Metabacillus sp. B2-18: one gene and its partner. The protein of the gene in region 1 interacts with the protein of each later gene in a pairwise test. Links are inferred from orthologs where the notes say so. Each region holds a gene or a part of one and is shown on either strand. Other genes may lie near its edges.

Region 1 (4,543 bases):
TTCAGTTGTTTTTTGGGATTATTATTGGAATGTATTTTTGGAATTTATTAAAGAGTCAACGAACTCAAAAGATATCAATTGACAGAGAATCAAAGAAAGAAATGGAACAATTAAGAAAAATGAGAGCTATTCGGTTAACCGAACCTCTTGCAGAAAAGGTACGCCCAAAAAGTTTTAATGATATAGTAGGACAAGAGGATGGTATTCGTTCGTTACGTGCTGCCCTATGCGGTTCAAACCCTCAACATGTCATTGTATATGGACCACCAGGTGTAGGGAAAACAGCGGCTGCTAGACTCGTTTTAGAAGAAGCTAAAAGAAATAAAAGATCACCATTTAAAGAAAATGCCGTATTTGTAGAATTGGATGCTACAACAGCAAGATTTGATGAAAGAGGGATTGCTGATCCTCTTATTGGATCTGTTCATGATCCAATTTATCAAGGTGCCGGAGCAATGGGACAAGCTGGAATTCCTCAGCCTAAGCAAGGAGCTGTCTCTCATGCTCATGGGGGTGTGTTATTTATCGATGAAATCGGTGAACTTCACCCTATTCAGATGAACAAGTTATTAAAAGTACTTGAAGATCGCAAAGTTTTCTTAGAAAGCGCTTATTACAATGAAGAAAATACACAAATACCAACACATATCCATGATATTTTTAAAAATGGTCTACCAGCTGATTTTAGGTTAATAGGAGCTACAACAAGAACACCTAATGAAATCCCACCAGCCATTCGTTCTAGATGTCTTGAAGTATTTTTTAGAGATTTAGAACAAGAAGAACTGGCAGTTGTAGCGAAAAAAGCAGCAGATAAAGTAGAAATGGATGTAAGCGACAAGGGGATTGATCTCTTAACTTCCTATGTTAGAAATGGCCGTGAAGTTGTAAATCTAATGCAGATTGCTACAGGTATGGCTATGTCAGAAGACAGGAAAGAAATTACTGTTGAAGACATCGAGTGGGTCATTAATTCAAGTCAGTTAAGCCCAAGATTTGAAAAGAAAATTGAAGATAACTCAAGAGTTGGCTTAGTGAATGGACTTGCCGTTCATGGCCCTAATACAGGGGCATTATTAGAAATAGAAGTCACAGTCATTCCTTCTCAAAAAGAAAAAGGAACCATTAATATAACAGGAATTGTGGAAGAAGAAAGTATTGGTGATCGATCTAAATCCATTCGTAGAAAAAGTATGGCAAAAGGCTCGATTGAAAATGTTATAACTGTTCTACGTTCTATGGGCATTCAAGCGGATGATTATGATATTCATGTGAATTTTCCAGGAGGAACACCAATTGATGGCCCATCAGCAGGAATTGCAATGGCTACAGGAATTTTCTCAGCTATTCATAAAATTGCCATTAGCAATAAAGTGGCCATGACTGGAGAAATTAGCATTCATGGAAATGTAAAGCCTATAGGCGGAGTTATTCCGAAAATAAAGGCAGCAAAAAAGGCTGGAGCAGATATAGTCATTATTCCAAAGGAAAACATGCAATCCATTTTAAAAGAAATTGATGGGATAACGATTATACCGGTAACAAATCTTCAAGAAGTCTTTGATATAGCGCTTGTTGATCCACCAACTGAAAAACCGTTGCAACATGAAGATTCAACTTCATTTCCACATCAAGAGTCTGTATAAAAGAGTTAATTTTAAAGAGATCTCCTTTACCATAAAGAAGATCTCTTTCCTTTTTTAAGCTTCGTCAGTTCTTGTCATTTCCAATTTTATATTCATGAGAATTACTTATTTTCCTTTTTCAACTGAGGGTATTGGGGTATACTACCTATTGACTAAAGCAGTTTAATTAGACACTTGAAAAAGAATAAGATAGAATTGAACAAGAATGAATTATCATGTCATGGAGGTGTAAACGCATGGCGAAATCAAATAATCAAATTGTCCCCCTCCTACCACTAAGAGGCTTGTTAGTATATCCAACAATGGTACTGCACCTTGATGTAGGAAGAGAAAAATCTGTTCAGGCGTTAGAAAAGGCTATGATGGAAGATCATATTATCTTTTTAACGACACAAAAAGAGATTTCGATAGATGAGCCAAATAAAGAAGATATTTATGAAATAGGAACACTGACTAAAATTAAGCAAATGTTGAAATTACCAAACGGTACAATCCGTGTACTCGTTGAAGGAATAGAGCGTGGTAAGATTCAACGTTTTGTGGATGAAGATGAATACTATTCTGTCGAGTTATCTATTTATAAAGACCCTGAAGAAAAAAGTGTAGAAGAAGAAGCTTTAATGCGAACAATGTTAGAATATTTTGAGCAATACATAAAGCTTTCTAAAAAAGTGTCTGCTGAAACATATGCAACTGTTTCTGACATTAATGAGCCAGGGCGAATGGCTGATATTATTGCTTCACATCTTCCTTTAAAACTAAAGGAAAAACAAGAGATTTTGGAAACCCTTGATGTTACAGAACGATTGAACAAAGTGATTTCCACTATCCATAATGAAAAAGAAGTACTACAGCTGGAGAAAAAAATCGGCCAGCGAGTTAAAAAGTCCATGGAGCGTACGCAAAAAGAATATTATTTACGCGAACAGATGAAAGCCATCCAAAAAGAGCTTGGTGAAAAAGAAGGCAAGCTTGGAGAAGTTTCATCTATGAAGGAACGAATTGAAGAAGCGGGAATGCCGGAACATATAAAAGCAGTGGCTTTAAAAGAACTGGACCGCTATGAAAAAGTTCCTTCAAGTTCAGCCGAGAGCGGCGTTATTCGTAATTACATTGAGTGGCTCCTGTCTCTATCATGGTCAAAAGCAACTGACGATCGTTTAGATGTGAATGTTGCTGAGGAAATCTTAGACGAAGAACACTATGGTCTTGAAAAGGTTAAAGAGCGGGTAATTGAGTATTTAGCGGTACAACAATTGACCAATTCATTAAAAGGTCCAATTTTATGCCTTGCAGGACCTCCGGGAGTTGGGAAAACATCACTAGCCCGTTCAGTAGCTAAATCTTTAAACCGGAATTTCGTTAGAATATCACTTGGTGGAGTAAGAGACGAATCTGAAATTCGTGGACACCGACGCACATATGTTGGTGCAATGCCTGGTAGAATTATTCAAGGGATGAAGAAGGCCGGAACAATTAATCCTGTGTTTCTTTTAGATGAAATCGATAAAATGTCCAGTGATTTTAGAGGAGATCCTTCTTCAGCGTTACTGGAAGTGTTAGATCCTGAGCAAAACCATAACTTTAGTGATCATTATATTGAAGAAACATATGATTTATCGAAAGTTATGTTTATTGCAACTGCCAATAACCTTGCTACAATTCCAGGACCATTACGTGATCGTATGGAAATTATTAATATCGCCGGTTACACGGAACTGGAGAAAATTCATATTGCAAAAGATCATCTACTACCAAAGCAATTACAAGAGCATGGACTTAAAAAATCACATCTGCAAATCCGTGAAGATGGAATTCAAAGCATTATCCGCTATTATACAAGAGAAGCTGGGGTTCGTGGGTTAGAACGCCAATTAGCAGGAGTGTGTCGTAAAGCTGCTAAAATGATTGTAAAAGAAGAGCGGAAGAAGATCATTATTACGGACAAAAATATTGAAGAATTTCTTGGGAAGAAGCGCTTTAGATATGGACAAGCTGAACTTGAGGATCAGATTGGTGTTGCAACTGGTTTAGCTTATACAACAGTTGGCGGCGATACTTTATCTATTGAAGTATCAGTAACGCCAGGTAAAGGAAAGCTGATTTTAACCGGGAAGCTTGGAGATGTTATGAAAGAATCTGCTCAGGCTGCATTTAGCTATATTCGCTCGCGTGCGGAAGAGCTGAACATTGATCGTGATTTTCATGAAAAGAATGATATTCATATCCACGTTCCTGAAGGTGCTGTACCTAAGGATGGTCCTTCAGCAGGTATAACAATGGCTACAGCGTTAATTTCAGCATTAACAGGAAGAGCCGTGAGAAAAGAAGTTGGAATGACGGGAGAAATCACTTTACGTGGCAGAGTACTTCCAATTGGTGGCTTGAAAGAAAAAACATTGAGTGCACATCGTGCTGGTTTGACTAAGATCATTGCACCAAAAGACAATGAAAAGGATTTGGACGATATTCCAGATAGTGTTCGCAATGAACTTACCTTTGTCTTAGTTTCACATTTAGATGAAGTGTTAAAACATGCATTAACAGAGGAGAAATAATGAAAGTAACAAGTTCAGAAATCGTTATAAGCGCAGTTAAGCCTGCACAATATCCAGAAGGAGATTTACCGGAAGTAGCATTAGCTGGTCGTTCTAATGTTGGTAAATCATCCTTTATTAATAAAATGCTAGGTAGAAAAGGATTGGCTCGAATTTCATCAAAGCCAGGTAAAACACAAACATTAAATTTTTATATTATTAATGAAATACTACACTTTGTTGATGTACCTGGATATGGATATGCCAAGGTTAGTAAAAAGGAACGTGAAGCATGGGGGAAAATGATCGAAACCTACATCACTTCTCGTGAACAGTTGCGTGCTGTTATCCTTTTAATTG
Region 2 (4,628 bases), 1.5 Mb from region 1 along the record:
TTTATAAAAAGAAACAAACAATGGGTGTATTGGTCGGAGGTAGCTTAGCTTATACATTTAGTATTATTGTATCTTATATTGGGTCAATTGTTTTTCTAAATATAGACTTTATTCAAGACTCTATTGAACTGTTTAAAGACTCAATTCAGCAATCAAAAGCAATTTTGCAATCTTTTGATGCAAGTGGACAGATGAATCAGCAGTTTGAACAGCTTGAAGAAGGAATGGGCTATATTACGACATTAATACCGACTTTATTTGTTACAACAGGTATGGTTTTTGCTGTTATCACCCATCTCATTTCTGTCCCGATTTTAAAAAGACTTAGATTTGAGTTAGCACCTTTAAAACCCTTCCGTGAATGGAGATTACCGACAAGTATCATTTGGTACTATTTAATTAGCTCTATATTATTAATGGTAAATCTCGACCAAGACAGTTTTCTTTTTATGGCTGTTTTAAATCTTTATTTTATTTTGCAATTTTTTGTGCTAATGCAAGGATATTCCTTTGTGTTTTTCTATTCATATGTCAAGGGCTGGGCAAAAGCAATTCCTGTCGTCATTTTAATTGCTTCATTAATCATCCCAATATTCCTTTATCTTATTAGAATCTTAGGTATAATTGATTTAGGCTTTCCTCTCCGTAGGAAAATACAGAAAAAGTAAGATATTGTAATCACTGTTGCGAGGAGTTGATGAGAACAAAATGCCAAGTTTTTATGAAAAGCCATTCATCCGTTATCCCATTTATGCATTAATTGGCGTAACAGTGATAGCCGTACTTCTTCTATTTTTCTATAATTGGTTGATAGGAACCATCCTTCTTACTTGTCTTGCAATTGCTTTTTATTTTATTAATAAAGCAATAAAAGACTTTAGAACAGAAATGAAAGAATATATTACAACTCTTTCATACCGATTGAAAAAAGTCGGTGAAGAGGCTTTAATGGAAATGCCAATTGGGATTTTGCTTTTCAATGATCAATATCAAATTGAGTGGACAAATCCTTTTATGACCTCCTGCTTTGATGAGGATACCCTTGTTGGCAGATCCCTATTTGATGTAGCTGATTCATTAGTTCCATTAATAAAACAGGAAGTAGAATCAGAGACGATTACATTACATGATCGAGAATTTAAGGTCATTATTAAACGTGATGAACGGCTATTGTATTTCTTCGATGTAACCGAACAAATTGAAATTGAAAAGCAATATGAAGATGAACGTACAGTTTTAGCATTTATTTTCTTAGATAATTATGATGAAGTTACCCAGGCGATGGATGACCAATCAAGAAGTGCCATTAACAGTGAGGTAACATCTCTCTTAAATAAATGGGCAAAGGATTATGGTGTTTTTCTTAAAAGAACTTCATCTGAAAGATTTATCGGAGTATTGAGTGAAGACATTTTAACCAAACTTGAAAAAACTAAGTTTTCAATCCTGGATGAAGTTCGTGAAAAAACAGCTATTCAAAACGTATCATTAACTTTAAGTATTGGAATAGGATCAGGTGTTTCTTCACTTCAGGAACTTGGCGATCTGGCGCAATCGAGCTTAGATTTAGCATTAGGACGTGGTGGAGATCAAGTGGCCATCAAACAGCCTAGTGGAAAAGTGAAGTTCTTCGGAGGAAAAACAAATCCGATGGAAAAGCGGACCAGAGTTCGTGCCCGTGTCATATCACATGCATTGAAAGAAATTGTGTCTGAAAGCGATAAGGTTATGATTATGGGACATAAGTATCCGGATATGGATGCAATTGGCTCAGCGGTCGGGATCCTTAAAGTTTGTCAGGTTAATGGAAAAGAAGGCTTTATTGTATTAGATCCGGAAGCAACTGATTCTGGAGTTGAACAGCTTTTAGCAGAGCTTAAATTACACCCTGAACTGTGGTCAAGATTTATCACACCAGAACAAGCACTCGAAATTATGACAGACGAAACACTGCTTATCGTTGTTGATACACATAAGCCATCATTAGTCATTGATGACCGATTGCTCATGAGAAGTGAGCATGTCATTGTTATTGATCATCATCGACGTGGAGAAGAATTTATTAAAGATCCCATTCTTGTTTATATGGAGCCCTATGCTTCGTCTACAGCAGAATTGGTGACCGAATTACTTGAATATCAGCCAAAGCATCTTAAAATGAATATAATTGAGGCTACCGCGCTTTTAGCAGGAATTATTGTTGATACAAAGAGTTTTACACTTCGAACAGGCTCACGTACATTTGATGCAGCTTCTTATTTAAGAGCAAAAGGAGCAGACACAGTTTTAGTACAAAAGTTTCTAAAAGAAGATATCAATAGCTATGTAAAGCGGGCTCAACTTATCCAGCATGCATTTATATTTAAAGATGGCATTGCCATTACTGTGGCAGATGAGCAGGAATTTTACGAGCAAGTGACAATTGCACAAGCAGCAGACACATTATTAACAATGAATGGAATTGAAGCATCATTTGTTATTGCGAAACGAAACCCTGAGTTTGTAAGCATAAGTGCCCGGTCACTTGGTGACATTAATGTTCAGATTATTATGGAAGCACTTGGTGGTGGTGGCCATTTAACAAATGCAGCAACACAGCTGGAGCATACAACATTACAAGAAGTCGAAAAACAGTTAAAATTAGCATTAGAAGACTATTTAGAGGGAGGAACCAAATCATGAAAGTAATCTTTTTAAAAGACGTTAAAGGTAAAGGGAAAAAAGGGGAAGTTAAGAATGTAGCAGACGGATATGCTCACAATTTCCTTATCAAACAAGGATTAGCTGTTGAAGCAACAAATTCAAGTATTAGCTCATTAAATGCTCAAAAGAAAAAACAGGAGCAAGAAGCTGTGGAAGAGCTAGAACAAATGAAGCAGCTAAAGGATGTTCTTGAAAAATTAACAGTTGAAATTCAAGCAAAATCTGGTGAAGGCGGCCGTTTATTTGGTTCAGTAACAAGCAAGCAAATTGCAGATGAACTGAAAAAATCACATAATATTAAAATTGATAAACGTAAGCTGGATTTACCTGATGGCATTCGCTCTTTAGGATTTACAAATGTACCTGCAAAGCTGCATCCGGAAGTAAATGCAACGATTAAAGTACAGGTTAAAGGACAATAAGTAAATTATGGAAAATGATGTGGTTTTGTGGAAAGAGAGAAATTTATCTTGAAGCTTAGCCACTTTTTTTTTACACTTAATAAAGTGTTAAACAGGCTTTTTCTAAAAAGAAACAAGCTAAGCAAATAAAACTTCCCAATTCTTTAGTATGGCACTTAGGTGTATAATAATAAATAGATTTATACTTTCATAATAAATGTAGAAGGACGGTGATCATCATTAACGAGGTACTTGGTGATCGTATACCACCACAAAATATAGAAGCAGAACAAGCTGTTTTAGGAGCTATATTTCTCCAACCATCATCTATTACTGTAACATCAGAATTATTAATCCCAGAAGATTTCTATCGAGCATCACACCAAAAAATTTACAATGCTATGTTAGACCTATCTGATAAAGGAGAGCCGGTTGATCTTGTAACAATCACTTCAGCGTTAGCAGATGTAAATTTACTAGAAGAAGTAGGAGGAGTTTCTTATCTTAGTGATTTAGCAAACTCAGTTCCAACTGCTGCAAACATTGAATATTACGCTAAAATCGTAGAAGAAAAATCAATCCTTAGAAGGTTAATTCGTACAGCTACAACCATCGCACAAGATGGATATAGTAGAGAAGATGAGGTTGAGGTTCTCCTAGGTGAGGCGGAAAAAACAATTATGGAAGTTGCACAGCGAAAAAATGCTGGTGCTTTCCAAAATATAAAAGATGTTCTTGTACAAACGTATGATAATATTGAAACATTACATGATCGTAAAGGTGATGTAACAGGAATTCCAACAGGATTTATTGAGTTAGATAAAATGACAGCTGGGTTTCAACGAAATGATTTAATCATCGTTGCGGCACGTCCATCTGTAGGTAAAACGGCATTTGCCTTAAATATTGCGCAAAACGTTGCAACCAAAACAGATGAAAATGTTGCGATTTTTAGTCTTGAGATGGGTGCGGATCAGCTGGTCATGAGGATGCTCTGTGCAGAGGGAAACATTGATGCACAAAGGCTAAGAACGGGTTCTTTAACACCAGAAGACTGGGGTAAACTAACTATGGCAATGGGTAGTTTATCAGACTCGGGAATCTATATCGATGACACTCCTGGTATTCGTGTCGGTGACATCCGTGCTAAGTGCCGTCGCCTAAAGCAAGAAAGTGGTCTAGGCATGGTTCTTATTGACTATCTTCAATTGATTCAAGGTAATGGTCGAACCGATAACCGTCAACAAGAGGTATCTGAAATCTCTCGTACACTTAAGGAACTAGCTCGTGAATTGAAAGTTCCTGTTATTGCACTTTCTCAGCTATCTCGTGGTGTTGAGCAAAGACAAGATAAGCGACCAATGATGTCTGATATTCGTGAATCAGGAAGTATTGAGCAGGATGCCGATATTGTTGCCTTCTTATACCGTGACGATTACTATGATAAGGAATCTGAAAACAAAAACATCATTGAAATTATTATTGCTAAGCAACGTAACGGTCCGGTTGGGACAGTTTCGTTAG

Evidence for each region. Proteins that work in one complex are often made in the same cells at the same time.
Region 2: the proteins of lon (region 1) and rplI interact in binary tests that used the Escherichia coli proteins (3 or more experiments, as listed by UniProt). The link is inferred for Metabacillus sp. B2-18 from one-to-one orthologs.

Annotation. Positions count from the first base shown.
Region 1 is NZ_CP088245.1:3,625,682-3,630,224, reverse strand. What follows is about bases 1,567-4,543. They hold lon (endopeptidase La), read left to right. Parts: upstream 1,567-1,882; coding sequence 1,883-4,204; downstream 4,205-4,543. Other genes in these bases: yihA (ribosome biogenesis GTP-binding protein YihA/YsxC), read left to right, coding at 4,204-4,543; lonB (ATP-dependent protease LonB), read left to right, coding at 1,567-1,646. Also shown: more of lonB, read left to right, coding at 1-1,566.
Region 2 is NZ_CP088245.1:5,112,934-5,117,561, reverse strand. Bases 1,403-4,401 are described here. They hold rplI (50S ribosomal protein L9), read left to right. Parts: upstream 1,403-2,678; coding sequence 2,679-3,125; downstream 3,126-4,401. Other genes in these bases: dnaB (replicative DNA helicase), read left to right, coding at 3,344-4,401; LPC09_RS25490 (DHH family phosphoesterase), read left to right, coding at 1,403-2,682. Outside these bases: LPC09_RS25495 (YybS family protein), read left to right, coding at 1-668; more of LPC09_RS25490, read left to right, coding at 709-1,402; more of dnaB, read left to right, coding at 4,402-4,628.